DNA from 2 places in the Paracoccus sp. L-17 genome. Region 2 is predicted to be linked to the other one. Evidence: riboswitches for the same ligand, from Rfam matches in the RefSeq annotation. Region 2 holds a riboswitch; the other holds the start of a gene.
The links. A riboswitch is a leader RNA that binds a small molecule or an ion and turns the genes downstream of it on or off. The one in region 2 is predicted to bind thiamine pyrophosphate.
Positions count from the first base shown of each region.

Region 1: another riboswitch for thiamine pyrophosphate. It lies ahead of AC13CR_RS18595 (YkoF family thiamine/hydroxymethylpyrimidine-binding protein); the one in region 2 lies ahead of AC13CR_RS06935 (thiamine ABC transporter substrate-binding protein).

Region 1 covers NZ_JBSXNM010000046.1:343,590-358,732, reverse strand. Annotated here, with positions in the region: gene AC13CR_RS18635 (hypothetical protein) at 1-171, shown strand, start outside; gene AC13CR_RS18630 (hypothetical protein) at 267-1,655, shown strand; gene AC13CR_RS18625 (NAD(P)-binding protein) at 1,705-4,650, shown strand; gene AC13CR_RS18620 (ATP-binding protein) at 4,681-7,656, shown strand; gene AC13CR_RS18615 (Crp/Fnr family transcriptional regulator) at 7,653-8,324, shown strand; gene AC13CR_RS18610 (ABC transporter substrate-binding protein) at 8,353-9,339, opposite strand; gene AC13CR_RS18605 (ABC transporter ATP-binding protein) at 9,281-10,090, opposite strand; gene AC13CR_RS18600 (ABC transporter permease) at 10,087-10,869, opposite strand; gene AC13CR_RS18595 (YkoF family thiamine/hydroxymethylpyrimidine-binding protein) at 10,874-11,482, opposite strand; TPP riboswitch at 11,475-11,588, opposite strand; gene AC13CR_RS18590 (alkene reductase) at 11,847-12,908, opposite strand; gene AC13CR_RS18585 (heme-dependent oxidative N-demethylase family protein) at 13,017-13,802, opposite strand; gene AC13CR_RS18580 (cation:proton antiporter) at 14,030-15,143, shown strand, end outside.
Region 2 covers NZ_JBSXNM010000032.1:137,952-153,094, reverse strand. Annotated here, with positions in the region: gene AC13CR_RS06950 (calcium-binding protein) at 1-853, opposite strand, end outside; gene AC13CR_RS06945 (thiamine ABC transporter ATP-binding protein) at 1,203-1,895, opposite strand; gene AC13CR_RS06940 (thiamine/thiamine pyrophosphate ABC transporter permease ThiP) at 1,888-3,432, opposite strand; gene AC13CR_RS06935 (thiamine ABC transporter substrate-binding protein) at 3,408-4,388, opposite strand; TPP riboswitch at 4,420-4,518, opposite strand; gene mutS (DNA mismatch repair protein MutS) at 4,587-7,223, shown strand; gene aroC (chorismate synthase) at 7,220-8,320, shown strand; gene AC13CR_RS06920 (substrate-binding domain-containing protein) at 8,438-9,472, shown strand; gene pstC (phosphate ABC transporter permease subunit PstC) at 9,539-10,744, shown strand; gene pstA (phosphate ABC transporter permease PstA) at 10,741-12,093, shown strand; gene pstB (phosphate ABC transporter ATP-binding protein PstB) at 12,114-12,911, shown strand; gene phoU (phosphate signaling complex protein PhoU) at 12,929-13,654, shown strand; gene phoB (phosphate regulon transcriptional regulator PhoB) at 13,659-14,348, shown strand; gene AC13CR_RS06890 (PfkB family carbohydrate kinase) at 14,333-15,143, opposite strand, start outside.

The DNA.
Region 1 (15,143 bases), on a different contig from region 2:
TTCTCGGTCGGGTCGTTCAACGAAAGCTACGGCATCACCAAGGTCGACAGGGACAGCGCCTCGGGCAAGGTCACCGTGGTCTTCGCGCCGCCCAAGGTCATCGGTACCGTGCCGCCCACCCAGCAGGTTGCCAACGTTCTGGGCGGCGTCGCCGATTATCCGCCGGCCTGAAGCCGAGATGCCGAACCGCGCCTGAAGCGGGCGCATGACGGACACGAACCGGGGCGGTCCGCGATGGCCGCCCCGCCCGATATGGGGGACGACCGATGACACAGGCCGGGCAGACAACGGATGACCGCGCCGCCGAAGCCATCTCTCGCAGGATCGCAGCCTATCTGGGGGCGCAGATCGAGCCGGGATTTCGCGTGATCCGCTACCCGCCGGGCTACAATTTCAACGTGCAATACGGCATGCCGGTGATGTGGAATCCGCACACCTTCGGCCTGATAGACCAGATCTGCAGGCTGGACGGACCCCATTCCGCCAGCATGACCGGCAGCAGTTTCAGCGCCGAGTTCGCCGCGATCCTGGCTTCGGTCGGATATCATACATCCACAGCCGATATCCGGGCGCAGAAGCAGGCCATCGGGGATTTCGACCGACAGGGCGACAGGGTGGTCCAGGTCTTCGAGGCCGAATTCGGACCGATCACGGCCGCGATGATCCAGGCCTCGGGGGCGGTGCCGCGAACGAAACCGGGCTATGTCTCCTGGTATGTCGGGGCGCATTATCCCGGCACTCCGCCCCGGTTTCCGCCCGTTCTGGCCTCGTTCTCGGCGGCCTATGCGGCGTGGCTGTCGCTGGGAGAGACGGTGGAAAAATCCGCCCGGCAGGCGCAGGCGGCCGCGGCACTGGTTTCCGCGGCGCGGGCGCATTCCATCCATCCGGGGGCGGGCAATGGCGGTTTGCCGACCGGACCGTCGGCATGGTCGGTGGCCTATTGCGGCCTGCCCACCAACAACCAGATCAATGCCGGTCTGGACAACCGGCAAAGCACCGTGAGCGTGACCATCGACGTCGAGGATGCCGGGGCGGGCATGGCCAGCCTGAGCCTTGACCGGCAGAGCCTGGGCCGAGTTCCCCGGACCGACCTGCGACTGTCGGTGGCGGCCGCGCCCGAGGATACGGCGCGCCCGGTCGATCCCTGGGCGGCGGCGCGTCATGTCGGGCTGGAGATCGTCTATACCGGGATCACGGCGATCCGGGCCGACCCGGTTTCCCTGTCTGCCGACCGCCGGAGCGGCTGGTTCAGCCTGCCGATCCTGCAGCAGATCGTGGCCAAGACCGGCAAGGACGTGACCGGCCTGCAGCTTCAGGGCTCTGCCTTCTCCATCGACGCGCTGTTCGGACCGGGCGGATCCTTCGCGCGGGTCCAAACCTTTGTCATCGCGCAGCAACCGACGGTGAAGATGACATTTCGCGGTACGAATCTGGACGCGCTGGCCGGCCAGGTGACGACGGACCAGGCGGCGCAGCTGAGCCTGGGAAAGATCGTCTCGCTGGGGGTGGATGGTCGCGACTACCGGGTTCTGGACATGCAATCGACCGGGACGGAGCTGACCGTCACCCTTGGCGCGGCACCGCCATCCGGTACCGTGCCGCTGATCGACCAGACCGCGCATGTCATCGGCGGCGTGATTCAGTTTCCCGCCTAGCGCTTTTCGTGTTCCCATCGGCTGACGACAGTTTCGGCGAGGAGAGATCATGCAGACCGAGCCCCGGAAGATCGCGATCATCGGCGGGGGTGTAGGCGCCGTGACGGCCGCCTATGCCATCACCCAGTTGCCCGACTGGCAGGACCGATACCAGATCACGTTCTACCAGATTGGCTGGCGGCTGGGCGGCAAGGGGGCCAGCGGGCGCAATGCCGCCAGGGGGCAGCGGATCGAGGAACACGGCCTGCATATCTGGGCCGGTTTCTACGACAACGGTTTTCGACTGATGCGCGATTGCTACGAGACCCTGAACCGGACCGGCCTGCGCAGCCCCGATGCGCCGCTGGGCACGCTGGACAAGGCGTTCAGGGGACTGAACCATTTCCTTCTGGCCGATGAGGAGACACAGGCCGACGGCACCCGGTCGCTGCGGCCCTGGCGCATCGACTTTCCCGAAATCGCCGGCCAACCCGGCGAGGGAGGGCTGTTGCCAACGCCCTTCGGCTACTTCAAGGCCCTGCTGCAGGCCGTCGCGGGTTTTCTGGATGGCCGTGTCGGCGCCGCGCCGCAGGAAATTCCGGCGCGGTTCCAGGCCGAATTCGCTCGCAGGGCCCTGCCGCTTGCGGCGGCCTCGCCGCTGCATCACCTTCGTTCCTATGCGGCCACGCTGCGTGACAATGCCTTTGACCACACCACCTCGCAGACGCTGTATCTCGCGGCGCTGGTCCGTCACGCCCAGATCTGGCACGCGACCGCCGATCTGGGTGGCGGCGACACGGCGCGCCGGATCGGCTATCTGGTCAGCCTGTCGCTGGCCTTTTGTCGCGGTGCCATCGACAACGGCCTGTTTCGCAAGGGCTTCGACGCGATCGACGATCAGGAAATCAGCACCTGGCTGTTGCAATGCGGGGCCAGCCGCGAGGCCGTCTATTCCGCCGTGTTCCGGGGCTGCTACGATTATGTTTTCGGCTATCCCGGCGGCGTGACAGACGATCGCGAGGTCGGCGCGGGCACCGCCATAAGGGGCCTGCTGCGCCTGGCCTTCACCTACAAGGGCGCGCTGTTCTACAAGATGCAGGCCGGGATGGGGGACACGGTCTTCGCGCCCTATTATCAGGTGCTGAAATCGCGCGGGGTGCGGTTCAGATACTTCAATGCCGCCACCAACCTTGCCCTTGCGCCGGACGGGAACGCCATCGTCGCCATCGACATGGTCGAACAGGCCGAGGTCCTGTCGGGCGACTACGAGCCGCTGGTCGATGTCAGGGGCTTGCCCTGCTGGCCCTCGGAACCTGACTGGAGCCAGCTCAGGGACGGGGCGGCGCTGAAGGCCGAGGGCGTCGATTTCGAATCCGAGAAATCGGTGCCGTCGGGGCGCGCCTATCGCCTGGAGCAGGGACGGGATTTCGATCTGGTGATTCTGGGCGCGTCGCTGGGATCGCTGCATTATCTGACGCCGGAACTGGCCGCGGCCTCGACCCGCTGGAATGCGATGTTGAAGAACCTGCCCACCGTGGCAACGCAGGCCGCGCAGTTCTGGTGCACCAAAACGCCCGAGGAACTGGGCTGGAACGCACTGGTCGCAGCGTATAATTCCGGCGACCAGGGCGATCTGAGAACGGTGATCACCAGTTTCGCCGAGCCGCTCGATACTTGGGCCGACATGTCCGATCTGCTGACGCGAGAGGACTGGCCGGCGGATGGGCCAACCGCCATCGCCTATTTTTGCAGTCCGGCGCAGGATGCGGGCACCGGTCCCGACCGCTGGCCCGATGCGGTGCGAAACTGGGCCGATGCGGAGCTGACCCGGCTCTGGCCCGGGGCGGGAAAGGCCGGCAAATTCGACGCCTCGATTCTTTATGCCGACGGCGCCCGGACCCCCGATGACAAGTTTGCCGGACAATATTTCCGGCAGAACTTCTACGGTTCGGAACGCTATGTGCTGTCCGTGCCGAACACGGTCCAGTATCGCCTGCCACCCGATGGATCGGGCTTTGAAAACCTCTATCTGGCCGGCGACTGGACACGCTGCGGGATCAATGCCGGCTGCGTCGAGGCCGCGACCATCTCTGGGTTGATGGCCGCGCGCGGATTGACCGGGGCCGACTTTAAGATCGTCGGCGAGGGTGATCTTGCCCCCGATGCGGGACCGACGGATGCCACGAAACTGTCCAGCCCCTATGCCCAGTCCGCGCCCTGGCCGCTGACGCCGGTCTATGGCACCGGCCGGATCGACGGCTGGTTCAGCTTTCATGCCGTCGATGCCCGCGCGCTCGAGGCGGTTCTGCCCGACGGAATGAGCCTTCATCCCCAGACGCTGACGCCCGAGGGTCAGCACCCGGTCGCGATCCTGGCCAATCAGCAGGTCGGCGTGCGGGCCTCGATCCTTCCCAAGATCATGGGCTATCGCAACTACTGCGAGGCGATCATCGCGATCAATTTCGTGCAGGTCGAGGGGCATGAGGGCGTGTTCAGCTATCTGCCCAATCTCTACCTCACCAACAATTGGGCGCGGCTGGCCGGGATATGGTGGTATGGCTACAACAAGCGGATGGGCCGGTTGCAGATGGGCAATGGTCACTACTCGGTCGCCGCCACCGATGGGCGCCCGATCTGGTCGGGCCGCTACCAGCAGAAGGATTTCGCGCGGCCGCTGACGCATTCGCCCGATTGCGGCCTGGTGCAATCACTTGCCGAGCAGATCGTGGTGTCGGAAGGCAAGTTCAGCCGCTGGCAATTCTCGTCCTTCGATTTCAATCTGACCTCGGCCTATGTCGCCGGCGTCAGCGCGCGGATCGACGTGACGGATGCCGCATTGGCCAATATTCCCCAGGGCAGCATGACCGCGCAGCCCCTTGCCATGGGCGCGGTGCAAGAGAACGGTTTGCATAAATTGCCCGGCGCATTCCGGATCTGGACCAGCTGGACCCTGTCGAATCCGTTGGACAACAGCAGGATAGCTCAACTAGAAGGGGAAAGAACGAAATTGCCGTAGCGTCAGCGGCAAGGGTCGAGAGGAGCCGCAATGTCCCGGATCGTGACCCGCCCCGAGGGCGAGCGGAAGCAGGTCACGGCGGTCTTTCTGGATCTGGTCGGGTTCAGCGAAGTCGCAAGCACCTCCGATGCGGAAGATTTGCAGGACTGGCTCGAGGAATATTACCGGCGCTGCGGCGAGATCGTCGAGATCAATGGCGGCGAGGTGACCGAATATCTGGGCGACGGAATCGTGGCGGTGTTCGGCCTGTCGCGCGCGGATGAACTGGCGGCCTCGAAAGCGGTGGATGCGGCGCTGCGCGCGGTGACGGAACTGGCGCAGGATAAGGCGGGGCAGGGCGGATTCACGCTGCGCGCCGGCGTCGCCACCGGAGAGGTCGCGGTGCGCCCCGACATGACGCGCGAGGCCTGGCCGCGGATCACCGGGACGGTGACGACCCTTGCCCAGCGGGTGCAGGAACTGGCCGCACCCGGCGGCGTGATGATCGCTGAAGGCACCAGGATGATGTTGCGCGGCCAGTTCACCCTGACGCCGGTGCCAAATCAGATCCTGAAGGGTTTCGCACAGCCGCAGATGCTGTTCGTGCCACAGATCGCCCCCCATCGCGACGTGGCGCCGGGAACGGCCGACCTGGTCGGGCGCGCGAAGGAATGCGCCGCGATCGAGGCCGCCCGGATGCCGGTGCTGATCGTCGGGCAGGCGGGGATCGGCAAGACCGCCGTGGCGCAGCACATGGCGCAGCGGGCCGGCATCGCCACCACGATTCAGGCCGAAGGGATCAAGAGCGGCTCCAGCTATCAGCCGTTCAAGGACTGGATCTCGTGGCGGCTGAAATCGTTGACACCCGACTTTGCCGAGATCACGCAAGGCTTTCCGGACCTGTCCAAGGCCGATCGGATGAGCCTGGCCCTGATCATGGGTCTGCCCGAAGGCGCGGCGCTTCTGACGGAATTGTCCAATCTCGCGCTGAAGGCCCGGATCGAAGCCGGGCTCTGGCGTGCCCTGCAAAGCGTCCAGCGCGACGGGATGGTGATCTTCGAGGATCTGCACTGGTTCGACATCGCCAGTTTCGGCGTATTGCAGCACATTCTGCGCAGTCCCGAACGATCCCGGTTCCGTCTGATCCTCACCAGCCGCGAGGATTCCAAGCTGGGCAAGCATCTTTCGGGGCTGGTATTCGAGACGCTCTCGCTGCATCCTCTGTCGCAGGGCGATGCCCATCGGATGCTGGCGTCGCTGGGCGCGCAGGACGGCGTCAATGCCGCCAGCCTGGTCGAGCAGGCGGGGGGGATTCCGCTCTATCTGGACCAATTGGCCAAGCGGGCGCTCAAGATCGGTCGGGTCGAGGAGACGGTTCCCGACACCCTGATGGATCTGCTGGCCGCCCGGATCGACGATACCGGCCCTGCGAAGCCGATCCTGCAGCGCGCCTCGGCGATCGGCCGCATCTTCGCGGTCGATCTGCTTCGCGCCCTCGATCCGACCGGCGCCGATCCGGTCTTCGCGCTGGAACACGCCCGGGCGGCTGGGGTCGTCATGCAGCGGTCCGCGGCTGAATGGGAATTTGCCCACGCCCTTCTGGCGCAGGCGGCCTATCATTCGGTCCTGCGCAGCAATCGCGAGGCGCTGCACCGGCGCATTGCGGAAATCCTTCAGTCCAGCCATGTCGATCGAATATCCCGCGACCCGGCATTGCTGGCCCGACATCAGCGAAAGGCGCGTCAGATCGGCCCGGCCATCCGGTCCTATCTCGCGGCCAGCCGGATCGGGCTGCTGCAGGGTGCCTTTGCCGATGCCGAAGGACATGCCGGCACGGCGCTGGCGCTCTGCGACGATCTGGACGATGCCTCGGCCCGCGCGGAAATGGCGATTGCCTGCCAGACGGCGCGCGGCTCGGTTCTGATGCAGGCGCAGGGGTTCACCGCAGAGCCCGTTCGCGACGCCTTCGGGGCGGTCCACAGGATTGCCCTTTCGTCCGGCTCGCTGGGGCCTAACAGCGCGGCGGCGCTGTTCGGAAGCTTCTCCCATGCGATCATTGCCGGCGACAAGTCCCGGGCTGACGCTTTCGACGCCCTGCTGGCGGACCTGGCCCAAAGCATGCCGGCGGGCGCCGGAGGCGACGAAGTGCGACTGGCCGCGCTGGCCACCCGCAATTGCGGATGTTTCTACCAGGGCGACTTCCGCACGCAGTTTCGCCAGATCGAAAGGATACGGGACCTTTATCGGATCGCGGATCATGCGGGCATGATCGCGCGTTACGGCATGGATATCTTTGCGGCCGCGCAGATGTTCGAAGCGCCGGCACGGGCGATTTCGGGCCAGATCGACGCGGTCGAAAGGCTGGTGGCGGAAACCGACGCGCATCAGGCCGAATTGTCGATTCCGGCGATGCTGCCATACGCCTTGATCTGGGGCGCGGTGCCGCTGTTCTACGGCGGCCGACAACCCGAGGCGCTGGCGCGGCTGCGCAGGGGCATGGCGCTGGCCGACGAACAGGGGGCCGTGTTCTGGCAGGTCACCGGCGCGACGTGGAGTTTCATCATGGATCCGTCGCAAAGCCTGGATGAACCCGGCCTTGCCGCGTTCAAGGCCAATATCGAATTGCAGCGCGCGATCGGTGCCAGGGTGGGTCTGCCCTATTTCTCGGCCTGCTATGCCGAGCGTCTGGCAGCGGCAGGCCGCGTGACCGAGGCCTATCACGTTTCCTCGGCAGCGGTGGTCGAGGCGCGGGAAAGCGGGCTGCATTGCTGGTATCCCGAAATCCTTCGCATCCATTCCGGCATTTGCCGCAGCGACAATCACCCGGGCGAGGCCGAGGCCGCGATGAAGCTGGCGCTGGATACCGCGACCCGGCAGGGGGCGGCACTTTGGAGCCTGCGCGCGACGCTGGATCTGTCATGCCATGATGTGCCGGACGATCAGGGCCTCGCCGCGGCGCTGAATGCCTTTCCCAGGGATGCGGTCCTGCCCGAACTGGGTCGCGCCAAAGTTCTTCTGTCACAATGACCGGCCTGTTGTCGTTCGACCTGCCCCTTCTGGCGGGCGTCAGGGCGGCCGATCTGGCCGGTATCGACGTGCAGTTCCAGGAAAGATCGCTGGCTGGCTGGGAAGTGCTGTTCAACCAGCAGGACATGTCGCGCGACGTCTATTTCCTGCTGTCGGGCGCGCTCTTGGCGGTTTACTGGACGCCCGAGGGGCGCGAGATCATCTTTTCACGGTTTTCCACCGGATCCTATCTCGGCGAATTGGCGGCGCTCGATGACGGCGATCGGTCGCTTGCGGTCGTGGCGCGGGCGCCGACGCGGGTTCTGGTGATGCCGCAAAAATGCTTCCTGTCGCTGTTCGAAACCGTGGCTTTGGTCCGGCACCGCGTGGTCACGGATCTCGTGTCGCGCGTGCGCGCGCTGACCGCACGCAATATGGAACTGACCAGCTTCACGGTCGAGCAACGTGTCGTCTCGTACCTCATCGCCCTGGCGGTCGAACGCGGCCAGCTGGAGACCGGCGGTGTCCTGGACCATGCCCCCACCCATGCCGAGATCGCGGCCAGCATCGGCGCCAACCGCGAGATCGTAAGCCGCACGATGACGAAACTTGCGCGGCGGGACATCCTGAGGACGGCGCGACAGCGGATCGAGCTGCTGAACCCCGATGCCTTGTCGGCCATCCTCTAGAATCCTGCGGCAGGGGCGCGCCACGTTGCTAACGGTCGAGGTATTCGTTCGTGAACCAGGTCGAGAAATCGGGCTTTTCGGTCAGGACATCGCCGGCTTCGTCGCGCAGGATCCCGGCGTCGACCAGGAAGCTGCCGACGGCCTCGATCCGGTCCGGCTGAATCGTGCCGACCTGCCCGTTCTCGTCCGTCAGATAGCCGCCATCGACGATCGCCTGCATCGAGGCGCGGATCAGCTCGGGATTGCCAAGCATTCCTTCGGTCGCCCCGATCAGGATCTCGGCGGCGGCCTCGGGGTTCTCGGCGGCAAAGGCATAGCCGCGGCGGGTGGCGGCCAGGAACGCTTTTGCCGTTTCGGGGTTCGCCTCCAGCCATTCGCCACGGCTGCCGATGAAGGTGGTCTGCTGGTCGGGAACCCCGTAATCGGCATAGCGGAAGGCGCGCTGCTCGCGGCCCTGAAGTCTGGCGTTGACGCCCTCCCAGGTCGCGACCTCGAGCGTGAAATCGGCGCGGCCGCTGGCCAATGCCTCGTAGGCCGAGGTCCCGAGCGTCACGGTCTTGAATTCGCCCTTGCCGCCGGCCGCGCGGATGATCGTAGTGATCAGCGCCTCTTCCCAGGCGCTGCCGAAACCGGCATAGGTCAGCCCGTCAAGGTCGGCGGGTGTGTCGATGTCGTCGCGGTCGGCGTTGAAGACCAGGCGCCCGGTCTCGTGCTGGTAGACGGCGAAGACCGGCATCAGGTCCGCGCCGGCGGCGCGCTGCGTGTAGAAGCCCCAGGAACTGAGCACGCCGAATTCGGCGACACCGCTGGCCAGCAATGTGCCCGAGGCGGTGTCGGTGTAGGGCAGGATTTCGACGTCCAGGCCGGCATCGTCGTACCAGCCCTTGGCCTGGGCGACATAGAGGCCGACATGGTTGGTATTGGGCGTCCAGTCCAGCGCGACCTTGACCGCCTGCTCAGCGGCAAGCGGTTGCGCGGCGATCAGGGCGGTCAGGGCGAATGCGAGGCATCTCATCTTTGTCTCCTTGCGGGTCGAGAAGGGTGTTGAGGATTTCGGTTTCCAGCGCCAGCGCCGCGGCGGGCAGCCCATGCGCCAGGCGCGGACGGCCAAGCGGAACCGCGAATTCCGCCAGAACACGGGCGGGTCGGCGCGAAAGGACATAGATGCGATCCGACAGGCTGACCGCCTCGCGCACGTCATGGGTGACGAGCAGCGTGGTCCACCGGTGATCTTGCCAGCGGGCCTCGACCCATCGCTGCATCCCGGCGCGGGTCAGCGCGTCGAGCGCGCCGAAGGGTTCGTCCAGCAGCATCACCGGCCGCTGCTGCACGACGGTCCGCAAAAGTGCTGCGCGCTGGCGCATCCCGCCCGAAAGCTGTGCCGGCCAGTGACGTTCGAATCCGTCCAGGCCGAACTGCGCGAAAAGCGGGGCGACGCGGGCGCGCGCTTCGCGCCGTGGCAGGCCCTGCACTTCCAGCCCCAGCGTCACGTTGTCGATGATCCGCCGCCACGGCATCAGCGCATCGCGCTGCGGCATGAAGGCAAACGGCCTATTACCCGCTGCCAGCGGGCGCCCGGAGACCAGAATTTCGCCGCGATCGGGAGCAAGCCCGCCGGTCATCAGTCTGAAAAGCGTCGATTTGCCCGCGCCCGAGGGACCGAGGATCGAAACGAACTCGCCGCGCTCCACGTGCAGCGACACGCCGTCCAGAACCGCCGTTCCGCCCAGCCGAACCGCGGCGTCGCGGATGTCGAGCAGGCTCATGGCCGCTGCTCCTCGACCTGCCGCCAGGGCATTGACAGGTGTTGGAGCAGCACCGTCGTCGCGAACAGGACCAGCGTCAGAGCGGCGCTGACGAAGACCGCCGCCAGAACCAGGTCGGGACGGAAATTGTTCTTGGCATTCAGGATGTAGATGCCCAGCCCGCGCGCCGCCCCGGCATATTCGGCAAAGATCGCCGCGACGACGGCATAGGTGATCGAAATGCGCAGACCGGCGAAGAAAAAGGGCAGTGCCGAAGGCAACCGCGCGCGGCGGAAGATGGTCGCCCGCGATGCGCCCATCGTCGCCAGAAGCTGCTCGATCTCGGGCTCGGTCGCCTCGTAGCCATCGACCAGCGCCACCAGCATCGGAAAGAACGTGACCAGCGCGACCAGCGCGATCTTGGGGCCAAGGCCGAAGCCGAACCAGAGCACGACAAGCGGCGCGATCGCCACCAGCGGCAGCGTCTGGCTGATGATGAAGACCGGAAACAGCGCCCGGCGCAGCGGACGCGCGAAATCGATCAGGACCGAGAACGCAAAGGCCGCGCCCAGCGAGACCGCAAAGCCCAGCAGCGTCGCCTGGATCGTCGGCACCGTATTCGCCCAGATCACCTGTCGGTTCGCCGCCAGTTGTCCGGCGACCCGGCCGGGCGATGGCAGGACGCTCGGCGGGATCCCCGACAGGCTGACATGGATCTGCCACAGCGCGATCAGCGTGCCGACCGACAGGATCGCGGGCAGCGCGCGCGTGACGCGCTCGCGCATCGTGGGTTTGGGCATCGGATCAGGCCGCGGAGGGACTATTGGCCGACACGGTCAGGTCGATGGTCACATGCCCTTCGGGCGGACCGAAGCGGCAGAACGCCTGGGCGAGCGCGGCGAAGACGGGACCGGCATCGCCCCCGAGTCGCGTGCAGAAGTTCTTTGCGCGATCGAAGACGCCGCTGTCGCGAAGAAACTCGATGCAGCCATAGATTTCGGCCATGTGGTCGCCGCCGCCCATGACATAGAGCGAAAGCTGCGCGGCTGCGGTTTCTCCGGTTTCGGGGGCGTCGCGCAAGGCCTCTTGCGCTGCCGCCTGGCGCAGGGCCAGGGGCTCGCGGGATGTGTCCATCGCGTCGCTGCGGCACATCGGATCGTCGGGCTCGCCCGGGCAGCCGCGCGACAGGGTTGCGTGCAGGACGACATGGGTGCGCGTGGCGGCGGCGGCGACGAAAAGGTCGCGGATCGCGGGAAACAGCACCTCTGGCGGACCGACCAGCAGGGTGGAGATATCGTCGGTTTCGATCCGCAGCCGGTCGCGATAGGGCCCAAGCGCGGCCAGCGCATCGGTGATGACGTCGATGAACCTGTCCGTCATCGGGTAAAGGGAAATCTGTGCGCCGGTGAACATTCGTTCCTCCTTGCTCCGCTGGCATGACCCAGATCAGCTTTGAGGGTCCGCAGGCGTCGCGCCCGCATCTCAGCCCCGGCCATACGGGGCACCCCTGTGGATGGCTTGAAGTGATCACAGACCGCAGCCGGGCGCAACCGATTCGCTCGGACCGATCGCGGCGCGCGCGAAGGCTCATCGGACCAGATCAGGCTGCCGCCGGTCAAGGCGGCGTCGCCCCCGCCACGACCGCCGCGGGATCGCCAATCCTGCGGTCGCGCCCGGCAATGACCGGAGGACACAAGCAGCGCGGGATCCGGCCCATGAATGACGCCTGCCGAGGCCGGGGCGTCGCGGCCGGCGCCTCGCGCCGGCCGTTTCCGCGTTACGCTGCGGCTTCCGCCGGGAGATAGTCGATATAGCCCTTTTCGCCGCCCGCATAGAAGGTCGAGGGATCCTGCGGGTTCAGGGGCAGTCCCTCGCGGAACCGGCGCGGCAAGTCCGGAGTGGCGATGAAATCGCGTCCGAAAGCCGCCGCATCGGCGCGGCCCTGGCCCACAAGGCTGCGGGCGCTGTCCCGGGTCAGCCCTTCATTGGCGATGATCGGACCACCGAAGGCGGCCTTGATGGCGTCCAGCAGGCTGTCTTCGGCCGGATGTTCGCGCAGGCACAGGAAGGCCAGGCCGCGCTGGCGCATCTGGTCGGCGACGCGGGTGAACAGGGCGCTGCGGTCGCTGTCGCCCATGTCGTGCGAATCGGCGCGCGGGGCAAGGTGAAGGCCCACCCGATCCGCGCCCCAGACCCCGATTGCCGCATCTGCGATGTCCTCCAGGAAACGGGTGCGGTTTTCAAGGCTTCCGCCATAGCGGTCGGTCCGCCTGTTGGTGCTGTCTTGCAGGAACTGGTCGATGAGATAACCGTTCGCACCATGAATCTCGACCCCGTCGAAGCCCGCCGCCCTCGCGTTCTGCGCGCCCTGGCGATAGGCTTCGACGATCGCCGGGATTTCATCCGTCTCCAGTGCCCGGGGGGTGACATATTCCTGCTGCGGCCGCACCAGGCTGACATGGCCCTCGGGCCGGATCGCGCTTGGCGCGACCGGCAATTTGCCGTTCAGGAACAGCGGCGCCGAGATCCGCCCGACATGCCACAATTGCAGAAAGATCAGCCCGCCCTCGGCATGGACGCCGCGGGTCACCCGTGCCCAGCCTTCAACCTGCTCCTGGCTCCAGATGCCGGGCGTATCGGCATAGCCCACCCCCATCGGCGTGACCGACGTCGCCTCGGTCAGGATCAGGCCGGCGCTGGCGCGCTGGCGGTAATATTCGGCCATCATCGCATTCGGGACGCGGGATCCGCCGGCGCGCGCGCGCGTCAGCGGCGCCATCACGAGACGGTTCTTCAAGGTCACGGCCCCGAGTGTCAGCGGATCGAAAAGGGTTGGCATCTGGCGTCCTTTCTGCCTGTCCTGTGCTTTGACCATTCGACCTGTGCGGCGGGCCGGAGGTTTTCAACGGCGCGCGGCGCAAGCTTGCGTCCCATCTGGCGCATGGCTTCAGGTGCCGTGGCGGATCGGAAATTGTCGCAGGGCCCGGCGCTGATCGGGGTCCAGCGCCTCGGGGCGGATGACGCTGGTATGGATCGAGAAGACCACCGCGCCGGTTTCGGGCAGGCGGAACAGACATTGCCGCTCGACCCGGATGAAGGGCGCGGGGTCGGGCGGGATGCGGTCCTGTTCCTCGGTCAGGGGGTGGTGCAGCGGCGCGTCGGAATGATGCGCCGTGCCGCGCATCAGGCCCGGACCGGGGCGCAGCCCATCCAGCAGCCGCTGGACGCGGCGGCCGATATCCTCGGTATAGGACGCGACGGGGCGATGGATGCGCATCATCGGGCGCATGAATTTCTGCGACAGGGACCAGCCCGCAGGAAAACACAGGATCGCGCCGCCCAGCACATGCCGGCCATCCGGGCCGGGGATCATCAGGCACAGATCCTCGGCGACAAACCGGCCCAGCGTCATCAGCGGCATCTGCGGATCCGGCAGCACGAGAACGCCATCGGGACGCCGGACCGCCGGGCCGCAATCATAGCCGCGGTCGGGCAGCAGGCGCATGATCCGGCGGTAAAGCTCGGCCGCGGCGGGACGGGCGTCTTCGTGCAAGGCGTGCACGCGGCCGGGCCGGGTGGCGATCAGATCGTCGCGCAGCGCCATCTGAGCGGCGAAGGCATCGTCGGTCAGCAGCCATTCGGCCTCGGTCACGGGAATGGTGCCGGGCAGGCGCCTTGTGCGCGGATCGGCCCAGGGCGCGAAAGCCAGCCGCTGTTGCAGGATCGTGCTCATCTGCCCGCATCATGCCCGTGCCGGCGGCAGGGGCAAGTGACCTTGTCGGCCGGGCTGCCCGTGTTGCCTGCCTTCCTGCGTCCCGCGACCGCCGGGGGGACTGCGCGTCCCCCGGACCCCCGGCGCAGGCGCGGGCTGCGCAAGCCGGTGGCGCAGTCACGAAAAAGCGCGATCCGGCGGGGTCCTGCCATATTCCCTGCCGGCGATTTTCCAGTTATCGCAGGCCCATGGACATCGTTGTTCTGACCACCATCACTGCGGGACTGTTCATCCTGATCGCCCTGGCCGAGCCGCTGGCGGCGCGTCTTTCGCTGCCCTACAGCGTGATTCTGGCGGCTTTCGGCATCCTGATCGGCGCTGCGGCGCTGTTCCTGCTGCGCACCGATCTGACCGATGCGCTGAACCCGGTGGCGGAATCGATCCTGGCGCTGCCGATCCGGTCCAACGTCTTTCTTTATGTCTTCCTGCCGACGCTGATCTTTCAGGCGACGCTGGGCATGAATGTCCGCCGGATGGCCGATGACTGGGTGCCGATCCTGGTGCTGGCGGTGGTGGCGGTCTTCGTGGCCACGCTGACCATCGGCTACGCGCTGGCCTGGGTCAGCGGGCTGCCGCTGGTGGTCTGCCTGCTGATCGGCGCGATCGTGTCGACCACCGATCCTTCGGCGGTGGTCGGCATCTTCCGGTCGCTGTCGGCGCCGCGCCGGCTGGCGCGGATCATCGAGGGCGAAAGCCTGCTGAACGACGCCGCCGCCATCGCCCTGTTCGGCCTGTTCATGGGATTCGTGATGATGGGCCTGCCCGACCCCAGCCTGACAGAAGCGATCGGCGGTTTTCCCTGGCTGATGGCGGGCGGCGTTGTCGGTGGCTGGCTGGCCGCGCGGGCGGCACTGATCCTGATGGCGTGGTTCACACGCTACGAACTGGCCCAGATCTCGGTTTCGGTCGCGGTGCCCTACCTGGCCTATATCGGGACCGAGCAGCTCTTTTCCGCCTCGGGCGTGGTCGCGGTCGTGGCGGCGGGGCTGACGCTGAACCTGATGGGGCCGGCACGGCTGTCGCCCGGCCTCTGGACCAATCTTCGCGAGGTCTGGGATTTGCTGGCGCATTGGGCCGGGGCGCTGATCTTCATCCTGGCCGCGCTGTTGATCCCGCGGCTGCTGGACGACGTGCGACCGGGCGATTACGCGCTGATCCTTGTCGTCATCCTGGCCGCTATTCTTGCCCGCGCGATCATCCTGTTCGGATTGCTGCCGATCCTGTCGCTGCTGCGTCTGTCGCCCGCAGTGGAGCGTCCCTACCGGATCGCGATCCTTTGGGGCGGGTTGCGCGGTGCGGTCA
Region 2 (15,143 bases):
GGATGAAGCTTTCGCCGGCATAGTTGGTCGCACCCGAGGCCAGGTCGACGCGGTAGTCGCCGCTGAAACTGGTCGTGTCCAGCATATCGGTTCCTGCGCCGCCGCGCAGCGTCTCGGGCGTGCCCAGTCCGGCATAGACGATATCGTTGCCGCCCTGGCCGTCATAGACGCCTTGGCCGCTGGAACGGATGACATCATTTCCGGCGCCGCCATAGATCGTGTCGCGACCGCCACCGCCGACCAGGCTGTCATTGCCGTTGCCGCCGTGGATATAATCGTTTCCGGTGCCGCCATCGACGGTATCGTTTCCGTCATAGGTGTAGATGCGGTTGGCGTCCGCCGTGCCGGTGATCCGGTCATCGCCTGCGCCGGTGACGAGGTTCTCGAACTGGGTGAAGCTTTCGCCGGCGTAATTGGTCGCACCGGTCACCATGTCGATGGTGTAGTCGCCCGACCAATGGCGGGTGTTCAGCCAGTCGACGCCGGCGCCGCCGCGCAGCGTCTCGGGCGTGCCGGAGGCGGCGTAGATATAATCGTTGCCGCCCTGTCCGTCATAGACGCCCTGTCCGCTGGAACGGATGCGGTCATTTCCGGCGCCGCCATAGATCGTGTCGCGACCGCCACCGCCGACCAGGCTGTCATTGCCGTTGCCGCCATGGATATAATCGTTTCCGGTGCCGCCATCGACGGTGTCGTTTCCGTCCTGGCCATAGACCCGGTCATTGCCCGAACCGCCATAGGCGCGGTCATTGCCCGCGCGTGTCAGGATCAGGTCGTTCCCCCCAAGTCCGTTGAAATATTCCGATGCGGCCGTGCCCAGAAGGGTGTCGTTGCCATTGGTTCCCGTTGGCATGTCATTGCTCCTTTTCACATTGTCCGAGGCGATGATTTGCCCCGGCCGATTGATGCCGTGACCCTGAATGGTTCGGCGCTGTGAAAAGAGCGTGAATTTCCCGTTAATATTGGGAAGCGACGCCATTTTTATATTATCATGCAAGAAATGGATCGTCTGGGAATTTTAAAACATGTAAATGCTGCGACTTTTCGCGGCCAATTTTTCGGAAATCGCATCGCTGGGCGACCAGACCTGAGCGTGGCGATTCCCTGGTCCGGTCATTTCGATGTCCGGAGGGATCTCAAATCTGCAAGTTTCGATGGAACGACATCCGAAGGAAAATCGGCGCTGCGGGATGCGACGCGGGTCAGCCCAGATAGGCTTTCAACCCGGGCGGCGGGTGGTCCAGAAGCGGGCCGGTCTCGACCGGCGGATGGGCGACACCCTTGTCAATCACGATTGTGGCCGGCGCGAAATGACGGGCGTCCTGCGGATCGTGCGTCACCATCAACACCGTGGCCCCGGTCTGTGTCGCGATCCGGTCCAGCAGTCGCAGCATATCGGATTTCAGGGCGGGACCAAGGGCCGAGAAGGGCTCGTCCAGCAGCAGGATCGGGCGCGCGCGCAGCAAAACGCGGGCCAGCGCGACCCGACCTTGTTGGCCGCCAGACAGATTGGCGGGGCGTCGCTGGGCCAGGTCGGGCAGGCCGACATCGCGCAGCACTTGTGTGACCCGGCCCCGCTGCTCGTCCGAAAGCCGCAGATCGGCCCGCAGCCCCAGCCCCACATTTTGCGCTACGCTGAGATGGGGAAACAGGTTCTGGTCCTGAAACAGGAACGAGACCGGGCGACGGCCGGGCGGCAGCGCATCGATATTCTGCCCGTTCCAGCGGATATGCCCCTGATCGGGTGACAGGAACCCGCCAATCAGCGACAGCAGCGTGGATTTCCCCGAACCCGACGGGCCGAGGATCGCGACCCGCGCGCCGCCGGGCACCGACAGATCGGCCGACAGGGCGAAATCGCCGCGACTGATGCGGATCCCGCTAAGTTCAAGCAAGGCGGCCTCCGCGGTCGAAGGCCCAGAACAGAGCGAAACTGATTGCCATCAGCAGCACCGCGCAGGCGCTGGCATCGGCCATGCGATATGAATTCATCAATTGATACAGTTTCAGCGGCAAGGTCGGTTGATCGGTGGCGAACAGGGTGATGACGCCAAGATCGCCCATCGCCAGCGCGGCAGCCAGCCCTCCGGCAAAGCCCAGCGGCCGGGCCAGACGGGGCAGGGTGAGATAGCGCAGCCGGGCGAGGCCCTGCATGTCCAGCGAATCGCCCAGCCTGCCGTAATCGTCGCGCAGCGCCTGCGCCGCCGGAATCAGCGCGCGCAGGCCGAAAGGCAGCGCCATGATCGCGTTGATGACGACGGTGACGGGCAGGGCCATCGCCCCGGGCGCGACCCAGCCGCGCAGCAGGATGAACAACCCCGTGCCCAGCACCAGCGGCGAGGCGACGATCGGCAGCATCCCGGCCGTCTCGATCCAGCCGGCCCGACCGTGCGCGATGGCCAGCGCCAGGGTCAGGCACAGCGCCAGCGCCAGCACGGCCGAAACCAGCGCCATGATCACCGATCGCAGCGCGGCGGCCCAGACCTCGGGCGGCAGGGCGGGGATGCGAGGTAGGCCCTGCACCGTCACGCCGATGATCGGCCACAACAGGAACAGCGCCGCCAGCGCGATCGACAGCGCGTCCGCGCCCAGTCGCCAGCCCGCCGGTCCGCGCGGACCCTGTGCCTCGTCCAGCCCCGTTCCGAAGGCAGCGGGGATGGCGATCCAGCGGGCCAGCGTCATCGCCGCGATCGACAACCCGATCTGGATCAGACCCAGCGTCGCCGCCCGCCCCAGATCGAAATCAAAGCGGAAGGCCTGATAGATCGCCAGTTCCACGGTCGTGGCCGAAGGCCCGCCGCCAAGCGCCAGCGCGACGGTGAAGCTGGTCAGGCAGACCAGGAACACCGCCAGCCAGACGCCCGGCAACACGCCGCGCAGCATCGGCCGTTCCAGATGCCGCGCCATGTCGGCGGGCGCGAAGCCCAGGCTTTCGGCCAGACGAAATCGTTCCGCCGGAATGGCCTGCCAGCCCTGCAGGATCAGGCGCACCGACAGCGGCAGGTTGAAGAAGACATGGGCCAGGATGATGCCCTGCCAGCCATAGACACTGAATTCCGGCAGGCCTGCCGCGCGCAGGCCCTCGTTGATGGCGCCGTTGCGGCCGAAGACCGCGATCAGTCCCATGATCGCGACGATCACGGGCAGGATGAAGGGCGCGCCCAGCAGCGTGACCAGAACCGATCGTCCCGGAAAGCGCCGTCTGGCCAGCGCGCGGGCCACCGGAATGGCCAGCGCCGCCGACAGGCCCGCCGATACCGCGGCCTGCCAGATCGTGAACCAGACCGCCCGCCAATCCCAGGGGCCCAGCCCGGACAGCCCACGTGCCTGCCACGCGACCGCCGCAAGGGTGCCCAGGATCAGCGTCCCCAGGCCGGCCGCGACGGCCGCGCCGCCGGACTGGTGTCTTATTGCGAGAATGCCCGCAGCCATTCATCCAGCGCCGGTTTGCGAAGCGCCTCGGCCTCGTCTTCGGAATAGAACAGGGTCTTTTCCGGGCGCGGCAGCTCTCGCATGACCCTGGGCCATTCGGCCTCGGGCAGTTTCGCGGGCAGCGACCAGTTCGCCAGCGGGATCGACTTCTGAAAATCCGGGGTCAGGATCCAGTCCATGAATTTCTGTGCCAGTTCCGGCTGGTCGGTGCCTTTCAGCTGCGCGGCCAGTTCGGCCATGAAATAATGACCTTCGGGAAAGATCGCGGCGCGCTTGGTCGTATCGTCTTCGGCCTCGATGTGATAGGCGGGCGAGGTGGTGTAGGACAGCACCATATCGGCCTCACCCTCGGTGAACATGCCATAGCTTTCCGACCAGCCCTTGGTCACCGTCAGCACCTTGGGCGCCAGCCGGGCCCATGCCTCGGGCGCCTCATCGCCATAAACCGCCTTGACCCAAAGCAGCAGCGCGAGGCCGGAAATGGAAGAGCGCGGATCCTGGATCACGATCTTCAGATCGTCGGGCGCGTTCAGCAGGTCTTCGAAACTGGCCGGCGGATTGTCCAGCCGCGTCTCGTCATAGACAAAGGCCGTCTCGCCCCAGTTATAGGGCAGGAAGATGTCATCGGTCCATTCCACCGGCATCGACATGGCCGAGGTATCCTGCCCATGCGGCGCGAACAATCCCGAGGCGCGCGCCCGCGCCGTGACATCGGTATTCAGTCCGAAGACGATGTCGGCCTGGGTGTTTTCGCCCTCCATCAGAATACGGGGCAGGATGTCGCCGGTCACGAAACGAAGGTCGCAGTCGCAGAACGCCTCGAACCCTTCTTCGATCCTGGGGCCGGGGCCCCATTCGCTGGCGATGTAATCGCCGGCATAGACGGTCAGCACGGGCTTGTCCTGCGCGGCGGCGGGGGTCGCGGCCAGCAGGGCGAGGATCAGGGTCTTCTTCATCGCTGCCTCCTTTCAGACGGGGTTTCGAAAGAAAGGGCAGCGTCACCTTCCCTCCGCCGGTGTTAGCCGGATCAGGTTCAACGGGTCCGCGCGTCGCGTCTCAGCCGGTATGGCCCCCCGAGGTGGGTCTGAATGTAGTGGTTCCACAGCCCGGCGCAAGCGGATAGAACCGCCGGCAAGGACAGACGAAGGACCGGCATGAGCGATCAGCCCACACCGATGATGGCGCAGTATCTGGCGATCCGGGACGCCAATCCCGGCGCGCTTCTGTTCTATCGCATGGGCGATTTCTACGAGATGTTCTTCGACGACGCCGTGGCCGCCGCCGCCGCCCTGGACATCGCGCTGACGAAACGCGGCACCCATGAGGGCCAGCCCATCCCGATGTGCGGGGTGCCGGTCCATGCCGCCGAAAGCTATCTGCTGACGCTGATCCGCAAGGGGTTCCGCGTCGCCATCGCCGAACAGATGGAAGATCCGGCCGAGGCCAGGAAACGGGGGTCCAAGTCGGTCGTTGCCCGCGACGTGGTGCGGCTGGTCACGCCCGGTACCCTGACCGAGGAATCGCTGCTGGAGGCACGGCGCCACAATTTCCTGGCCGCCTTCGCGACCGTACGCCAGGACAGCGCACTGGCCTGGGTCGATATCTCGACCGGCGCGTTTCAGGTAATGGAATGTCCGCTGCCGCGCCTCGGACCCGAACTGGCCAGGCTTGCGCCGCGTGAAATTCTGGCCTGCGAAGGTGCGGGCCTCGGCGATCTGGCGGCGGAATCGGGCGCCGCCCTGACCGATCGTCACGCCGGCGCCTTCGACAGCGGCGCGGGTGCTCGTCGGCTCTGCGCGCTTTACGGGGTCGAGACGCTGGACGGATTCGGCACCTTCGGGCGCGCGGAACTGTCGGCGATGGGGGCGATCGTCGAGTATCTGGAGATGACGCAGAAAGGCAGGTTGCCGCTGTTGCGCCCGCCTGCGCGCGAACGCCACGGCGCCGCGATGCAGATCGACGCCTCGACCCGGCGCAATCTGGAATTGACCCAGGCCTTGTCGGGCGGGCGCGAGGGATCGCTGCTGGCTGCCATCGACCGAACCGTCACGGCGGCGGGGGCGCGGCTGCTGGAACGCCGCATCAGCGCCCCCAGCCGCGATCTGGCGCTGATCCATGCGCGGCACGACGCGGTGGCGCAAATGGTCGATGATCCGCGCCTCGCGACCGATCTGCGCGAGGCACTGGCCCGTGTGCCCGACATGGACCGCGCCCTGTCCCGTCTGGCGCTGGACCGGGGCGGACCGCGCGATCTGGCCGCGATCCGTGCCGGCCTGACCCAGGGTGCCCGGATCGCCGCGCGGCTGTCCGGCGATGTCGCGCCGATCCTGCGCGACGCCGCACGCGATCTGGCCGGACATGACGATTTGATCCATCTTCTGGAACAGGCATTGGTGGCCGAGCCGCCGCTGCTGGGTCGCGATGGCGGTTTCGTCGCGCCCGGTCACGACGCCGATCTGGACCAGACCCGCCGCCTGCGCGACGAGGGGCGCGGCGTGATCGCCGGGATGCAGGCCGATTACGCCGCCAGGGCCGGGGTGCAAAGCCTGAAGATCAGGCACAACAACGTGCTGGGATATTTCATCGAGACCACCACCACCCATGCCGACCGGATGCTGGCGATGGCGGACACCTTCATCCACCGTCAGACCACCGCCAACCAGATCCGCTTTACCACGGTCGAGCTTTCGGAACTGGAGACGCGCATCCTCAACGCCCGCGACCGCGCGCTGGAAATCGAGCGCGGCATCTTCGATGGGCTTCGCGCCGCGGTGCTGGATCATGCGCCGCGGATCGGGCAGGCGGCGCGCGCGCTGGCCGAGATCGACCTTGCCGGCGCCTTCGCCGATATCGCGACGGGCGAGGGCTGGGTGCGTCCCCGCGTCGATGGCAGCCGCGCCTTTCGGATCGAGGGCGGCCGGCACCCTGTGGTGGAACATGCGCTGAAGCGCAGGACAGAGGGATTCGTCGCCAATGACTGCGATCTGACCGCCGCCGAGACGCCCGCGATCTGGCTGCTGACCGGGCCCAACATGGCCGGCAAATCGACCTTCCTGCGCCAGAACGCGCTGATCGCCGTGCTGGCGCAGGCCGGGGCCTTCGTGCCCGCGCGCGATGCCCATATCGGCATGGTCAGCCAGCTTTTCAGTCGTGTCGGCGCCGCCGACGATCTGGCGCGGGGCCGTTCCACCTTCATGGTCGAAATGGTCGAGACCGCCGCGATTCTCAATCAGGCCGACGATCATGCGCTGGTGATCCTGGACGAGATCGGGCGCGGGACGGCGACCTGGGACGGGCTTTCCATCGCCTGGGCGGTGATGGAGCATCTGCACGAGGTCAATCGCTGCCGGGCGCTGTTCGCGACCCACTACCACGAGATGACCGCGCTGAGCGCCAAGCTGGAGGGGGTCGAGAACGCCACCGTCGCTGTGCGCGAATGGGAGGGCGAGGTGATCTTTCTGCACGAGGTCCGCAAGGGTGCGGCCGACCGCAGCTATGGCGTCCAGGTGGCGCGGCTGGCGGGGTTGCCGGCTTCGGTCGTGGACCGCGCGCGCGCGGTCCTGGACGCCCTGGAATCGGGCGAACGCGAGGGGGCGGCGCGGCCTGCCGCGCTGATCGAGGAACTGCCGCTGTTTCGCGCCGTGCCGCCCGCGCCGGCACCTGCGCCGTCGAGGCCGAAGCACGATCCGCTGGATGCGCGGCTGCGCGACATCCATCCCGATGCGCTGAGCCCGCGCGAAGCCCTGGACCTGATCTATGAACTGAAAGCCCTGACCGGAGAACGAGCATGAGCTATAACACCTTCGGCCGCGAATTCCGGTTCACCACCTGGGGCGAAAGTCACGGTCCGGCCCTTGGCGCGACGGTGGACGGCACGCCCCCCGGCGTGGCCCTGGACGAGACCTTCATCCAGCAATTCCTGGATCGCCGCCGCCCCGGAACGTCGAAACACACGACCCAGCGGCGCGAGTCCGATCAGGTCCGTATCCTGTCGGGCACCTTCGAGGGCCGCACGACCGGCACGCCGATCCAGCTGATGATCGAGAATACCGATCAACGCAGCAAGGATTACGGTCAGATCGCCACCAGCTTTCGCCCCGGCCATGCCGACATCACCTATCATCAGAAATACGGTCTGCGCGATTATCGCGGTGGCGGTCGCTCCAGCGCGCGCGAGACGGCGGCGCGGGTGGCGGCGGGCGGCGTGGCGCGGGCGGTTCTGGCGCAGCTGCTGCCCGATCTGCGGATCATCGGCTACATGGTGCAGATGGGCGCGATGCATCTGGATCGCGGCCGGTTCGACGCCGCCGCCATCAGGGAAAATCCGTTCTTCCTGCCCGACGCGACGGCCGTCGATGCCTGGAGCGATTATCTCGACACCGTCCGCAAGGATCAGAACAGTGTCGGTGCGGCGGTCGAGGTGATGATCCGCGGCTGTCCGCCGGGGCTGGGCGCGCCGGTCTATGCGAAACTGGACACCGATCTGGCCGCCGCGATGATGTCGATCAACGCCGTCAAGGGCGTCGAGATCGGCGAAGGCATGGCTGCGGCTGCCCTGACCGGAACGGACAATGCCGACGAGATCCGCATGGGCAATGACGGCCCGCGCTTTCTGTCCAACCATGCCGGCGGCATTCTGGGCGGGATCAGCACCGGGCAGGACATCACGGTCCGCTTTTCGGTCAAGCCGACTTCCTCGATCACGACACCGCGCCGCACCATCAACCGCCAGGGGCAAGAGATAGACCTGATCACCAAGGGCCGACATGATCCCTGCGTCGGCATCCGGGCGGTGCCCGTCGCCGAGGCGATGGCGGCCTGCGTGATCCTGGACCATCTGTTGATGGACCGCGCCCAGACCGGCGGCGTCAGGGGCACGATCGGCTGATCGCCGGCGGCCATGCCGCTTGTCATCAAATCGTCATGCAAGTTTTGCATTAGCGTCACCTGTGGCGTCTAGGTCACGTGCAGCCCCGACAGGGGAAGACCGACTCAGGAGAGATCCATGACCAACGTGAAATTCACCGTCTCGGCCATCGCTATGATCGCCGCCTCGGCCACCGCCGCCGCCGCGCGCGAGCAGATCCAGATCGCCGGTTCGTCCACCGTCCTGCCCTATGCGACCATCGTCGCCGAAGCCTTTGGCGAGAACACGGATTACCCGACCCCGGTCGTGGAATCGGGCGGCTCCTCGGCCGGGCTGAAGAAATTCTGCGAAGGCGTGGGCGAGAATACCATCGACATCGCCAATGCCAGCCGTGCGATCAAGGACAGCGAGAAAGAGGCCTGCAAGGCCGCCGGCGTCACCGAGATCATGGAGGTCCGCATCGGCTATGACGGGATCGTCTTTGCCAATGCCGCCTCGGGCCCCGATTTCGCCTATAGCCCGGCGGATTGGTTCAATGCGCTGTCGGCAAAGGTGGTCAGGGACGGCAAGGTGGTGGACAACACCAGCAAGAACTGGTCCGAGGTGAACGCCGATCTGCCCGATCAAGAGATCCTGGCCTTCATCCCCGGAACGAAGCACGGCACCCGCGAAGTGTTCGAGGAAAAGGTGATCCTGGCGGGCTGCAGGGAATCCGGCGCGATGGAGGTCTTCAAGGCCGAGATGGGCGACGACGACAAGGCCGAAGAGGCCTGCATGACCCTGCGCACCGATGGCGTCGCCGTGGATATCGACGGCGACTACACCGAGACGCTGTCGCGCATCGACAGCGCACCAAACGGCATCGGCGTGTTCGGCCTGTCCTTCTACGAAAACAACATGGACAAGCTGAAGGTGGGCACCATGTCGGGCGTCGCGCCTTCGACCGAGACGATCGCCTCTGGCGAATACCCGGTTTCACGACCGCTGTATTTCTATGTCAAGAAACAGCATATCGGCACGATTCCGGGGCTGGAGGATTATGTCCAGTTCTTCGTCTCGGACGCGCTGGCCGGTCCGGATGGTCCGCTGGCCCAGTATGGCCTTGTCTCGGATCCTGAACTGGCCGCGACGCAGGACGCCGTGGCCAACCAGACAACCATCGACATGCCCTGACCGGGCGCCGGGCGACGCGGGTCCGCCTCGCGCCGCCCCTCCTTGCTTCGCCAAGAGGAAATCCCGATGCCGATGTCCTGGGCGCTTTTCATCGCAGCAGTCCTGGCCGCCGCCGGTTATCTGGTTGGTCGCGGCCGCGCATTCTCGGTCGCTGGCCCGGATGTCCGCGATCTGCACAGTCGCCCCGTCTATCATGGCGCCGGCGTCGCGCTGCTGACCCTGACCCCGGCTGTCGCCGTGCTGGTCGTTGCCGCGGGGCTGCGCATGACGGGTATCCTGACGGCCGAGGCCGGAACCCTTGTCGGCGTTTTTGCCATCGCGGCTTCTCTGGCCGGGCTTGGCTGGGGCGTCAGCCGGATCGGCGTCGGCTTCAAGGCGCGCAACACGGTCGAAGCGATCGTTCTTGGTCTGCTGATCCTGTGCTCGACCATCGCCATCCTGACCACGGCGGGGATCGTGCTGTCGATGCTGTTCGAGACCGGCAGCTTCTTTCGCAAATACAGCTGGACCGACTTCTTCTTCGGCACCGAATGGACGCCGCGTTTTCAGGGAAACTCCCGGCTTGGCCTCCTGCCGCTGTTGTGGGGCACGCTGTATATCAGCCTGATCGCCCTGCTGGTCGCGGTGCCCATCGGGCTTTTCGCCGCGATCTACATGTCCGAATATGCCACGCGCCGGGTGCGCGCCATCGCCAAGCCCGCGATCGAGGTTCTTGCCGGCATCCCCACCATCGTCTACGGCCTTTTCGCGCTGATCACGGTCGGACCGATGCTGCGCGACTATTTCGCCCAGCCGCTGGGCCTTGGCAATTCCGGATCCTCGGTGCTGACGGCGGGACTGGTCATGGGGATCATGCTGATCCCCTTCGTCAGTTCGCTCAGCGACGACATCATCAACGCCGTCCCGCAGAGCCTGCGCGATGGCGCGCTTGGCCTTGGGTCCACACCCTCCGAGACCATCCGCCAGGTCGTCCTGCCCGCCGCCCTTCCGGGAATCGTGGGCGCGGTCCTGTTGGCGGCGTCCCGCGCCATCGGAGAGACGATGATCGTGGTCCTGGGTGCCGGTGCCGCGGCCAGAATGAGCCTGAATCCCTTCGAGGCGATGACGACGATTACCGTCAAGATCGTCAGCCAGCTGACCGGCGACAACGATTTCGCTGCGCCCGAGACGCTGGTCGCCTTTGCCCTCGGCCTGACCCTGTTCGTGATCACGCTGGGGTTGAACATCGTCGCATTGTATATCGTGCGCAAATATCGCGAGCAGTACGAATGACCGATCTTCCGATCTCCGCAGGCGGTGATGCCAGACCGCGATCCTCGTTGCTGGTGGCCGATGCCCGCACCCGCCGCCGCAACGCCGCCGAGAGACGGTTTCGCCGCTATGGCGCCATCGCCATCGGCGTGGCCATGGTTGCGCTGGTCGTTCTGCTGACCACGATCATCTCCGGCGGTGCCGGCGCCTTTCGTCAGACCTATCTTTCGATCCCGGTCGCCCTGCCCGCCGCAAAGCTGGATCCCAAGGGCAACCGCGACCCGGGCGAGATGGCAAAGGTTCTGACGCTGACCTATGGGCCGGTTCTGGACACGGCGGTCGAACAGGCGATCGCCGATACCGGCATCCAGATCCCCGACCTGTCCGCGAAGGATATCGACGGGCTGATTTCACGAGAGGCGTCGGCGCAGTTGCGCAACCGGGTGCTGGCCAATCCTGACCTGATCGGGCAGGTGGTCGATGTGAACGTGCTGGTGAACGGCCGGGTGGATGGCTATTTCAAGGGCCGCGTCAGCATGGAAAGCGCCGCCGCCGACAACAACACCTCGCCCCGTCAGATCCAACTGGCCGAGGCGTTGCGCGACCGCGGCCTGCTGGTGACGCGCTTCAACTGGAATTTCCTGACCAATCCCGATGCCTCGGACCAGCGGCCCGAAGCCGCGGGCGTGGGCGTGGCGATCCTGGGTTCGCTCTACATGATGCTGGTGGTGCTGTTCCTGGCCGTGCCCATCGGCGTCGGAGCCAGCATCTATCTTGAGGAATTCGCCCCCAGGAACCGCTGGACCGACGTGATCGAGGTCAATATCTCGAATCTCGCCGCCGTGCCGTCGATCGTCTTCGGCATCCTCGGGCTGGCGGCCTTCATCAACTTCGCCGGATTGCCGCAATCGGCGCCCATCGTCGGCGGCCTCGTGCTGACGCTGATGACGCTGCCGACGATCATCATCTCGACCCGCGCGGCGCTGAAGGCGGTGCCGCCCTCGATCCGCGATGCGGCACTTGGGGTGGGGGCGTCAAAGATGCAGTCGGTCTTTCATCACGTCCTGCCGCTGGCCATGCCCGGCATCCTGACCGGAACCATCATCGGGCTGGCGCAGGCCCTGGGCGAGACGGCGCCGCTGCTGCTGATCGGCATGGTCGCCTTCGTCAAGAACTTCCCGGCGGCGCCGCCGGAGGGTCTGTTCGACCCCGCCTCGGCCCTGCCCGTGCAGGTCTATAACTGGACCCAGCGGGCTGATCCCGCCTTCATCGAGCGTGCCTCGGGCGCGATCATCGTGCTGCTGGTCCTGCTGATGTGCATGAACCTGCTGGCGATCTGGCTGCGCCGCCGGTTCGAACGCCGTTGGTAATCCGGGCGAAGGAGGACAATATGTACGACACTAACCGCCCGGAGAGTGCAGTGAACCAGTTGAACAACAAGATTTCGGCCAGGGGTGTGCAGGTCTTTTACGGCGATACACATGCCATCAAGGACGTGGATGTCGATATCCTCGACAAGACCGTGACGGCCTTCATCGGCCCCTCGGGTTGCGGCAAGTCGACCTTTTTGCGCTGCATCAACCGGATGAACGACACCATCCCGATCTGCCGCGTCGAAGGCAGGATCACGCTGGACCACGAGGATATCTACGACCGTCGCGTCGATCCGGTGCAATTGCGCGCCAAGGTTGGCATGGTGTTCCAGAAGCCGAACCCGTTTCCCAAATCCATCTACGACAACGTGGCTTACGGGCCGCGCATTCATGGCCTGTCGCGCAACCGCGCCGAACTGGACGAGATCGTGGAACGCAGCCTGCGCGGCGCGGCCCTGTGGAACGAGGTCAAGGACCGGCTTTCCGAACCCGGCACCGGGCTGTCGGGTGGCCAACAGCAGCGCCTGTGCATTGCCCGCGCGGTCGCGACATCGCCCGAGGTGTTGCTGATGGACGAACCCTGTTCGGCGCTGGATCCGATCGCCACGGGCCAGGTCGAGGAGCTGATCGACCAGCTGCGGCAGGAATTCTCGGTCGTGATCGTCACCCATTCGATGCAGCAAGCCGCGCGCGTCAGCCAGAAGACCGCCTTCTTCCACCTCGGCAATCTGGTGGAATATGGCGATACCGACGACATCTTCACCAAACCGCAGGATTCGCGGACCGAGGCCTATATCTCGGGTCGCATCGGCTGACGCCCCAGGAGGATCCCATGATCGACCGCGAAAGACATATCTCATCGGCCTTCGACCGCGATCTCGAAGCGATCCAGGCACAGCTGGTGAAGATGGGCGGGATGGTCGAAAGCGCCATCGCCGACGCCGCCACCGCGCTGGAAAGCCGCGACGAGGAACTGGCCGAACAGGTTCGCGCCCGTGACAAGGCGATCGACGCGCTGGAAGCACAGATCAACGAAGACGCGGCCCGGCTGATCGCCCTGCGCGCGCCGACGGCGACCGATCTGCGCATGGTGCTGGCGGTCATCAAGATCAGCGCGTCGCTGGAACGGGTCGGCGATTATGCCAAGAACATGGCAAAGCGCACCCATGTCCTGTCCCAGATGCCGGCCATCGACGGCGCGGGCTTGGCCCTGCGGCGGATGGCGCAGGCCGTGGATTCGCTGGTCCAGGATGCGCTGGACAGCTATATCCGCCGCGATGCCGACCTGGCCGAGGATGTGCGTCAGCGCGATCTGGAGGTGGATCAGATGTATAACGCGCTGTTTCGCGAATTCCTGACCCACATGATGGAGGATCCGCGCAACATCACGGCCTGCATGCACCTGCATTTCATCGCCAAGAACACCGAGCGGATGGGCGATCACGCGACCTCCATCGCCGAACAGGTGATCTATCTCGTGACCGGGCAATTGCCCGATGAGGCGCGGCCGAAATCCAGCAGCGTTCCGGCCCAGGCCGGCGCGACCAGCGGAGGTTGAGCCGATGAGCCGACAAACCCCCTGTGTTCTGGTGGTCGAGGATGAAGGCGCGCAGCGCGAGGTTCTGCAATACAACCTCGAAGCCGAGGGATTCGACGTGGTCGTCGCCGATAATGGCGAGGACGCGCTGTTGCTGGTGCAGGAGGAACAGCCCGATCTGATGGTGCTGGACTGGATGTTGCCCAGGGTGTCGGGCATCGAGGTCTGCCGTCAGGTCAAGGCCGATCCGGGCACCCGGTCCATCCCGATCATCATGTTGTCGGCCCGCGGCGAGGAAACCGACCGCGTCCGGGGATTGGAGACCGGGGCGGATGATTACGTCGTCAAGCCCTACTCGGTGGTGGAACTGATGGCGCGCCTGCGCACCCAGCTGCGCCGCACCCGTCCGGCGACGATGGGAGAAAGGCTGAGCTTTGCCGATATCATCCTCGATGCGGGCGAACACCGGGTTTTTCGCGCCGGCCAGCCGCTGCATCTGGGTCCGACCGAATTCCGGCTGCTGTCCACGCTGATGGAAAAGCCGGGCCGCGTCTGGACGCGCGAACAGCTTCTGGACCGGGTCTGGGGGCGCGACATCTACGTCGATACCCGCACCATCGACGTTCATGTCGGCCGCCTGCGCAAGGCGCTGATGGTCAATGGCGGCGACAATCCGGTCCGGACGGTGCGCGGCACGGGCTATGCCCTGGGCTGAGACCCGGCAAAGGCCCGTCCGCCGTCGCCGAGAAAATCCAGAACCTCCGCAAGCTGGGGAATTGCGTCGCCCGCGCCCGGCCGGGTGACCTTCAACGCCGCGGCGGCCGAGGCCAGGCGCAGCGCCTCGGCCATGCCGTCGCCGCGATCCAGCGCCGCCGCGACGTAGCCCGCGAAAGTGTCGCCCGCGGCGGTTGTGTCCACCGGGGCCACCGGAAAAGCCTCTTGCACTATGGTCGTTCCGGCTTTCATATCGCGATATTCCGCGCCCTTCGATCCGCGCGTGATCAGCAGGCCTTCGACCGGCAGATCTCCGGGAATGGCGTCGAAAAGCTGCCGCGCCTCGCCCTCGTTCATGGCCAGGATCGACACATGCTCCATCACCGCGCGCACCGCCTCGACCGCGAAGGGCGCGGCGGAATAGATGACCCTTGCGCCGGCCCGCCGGGCAATGCGGGCGGCATCCGTCTGGCCGTTCGTCTCGTTCTGGATCAGCAATGTGTCACGCGGCCCGATCCCGGTCAGAGCGGCGGCGATATCGGCCGCCTTCAGCGCCGTGTTGGCGCCCGGATGGATGACGATCATGTTCTCGGCCCGGGCATCCAGCAGGATGATCGCATGGCCCGTCACCTCGGCGTCCAGCTGCCGGATCGCCGCAGGACAGACGCCGGCATGCCGCAGCCGTTCGATCACCCAGTCGTCGCCGGCCCCGATCGCGCCCAGATGATGTGTCATCGCCCCCGCCCGCGCCGCCGCGATCGACTGGTTCGCGCCCTTGCCGCCAAGGCCAAGCGAA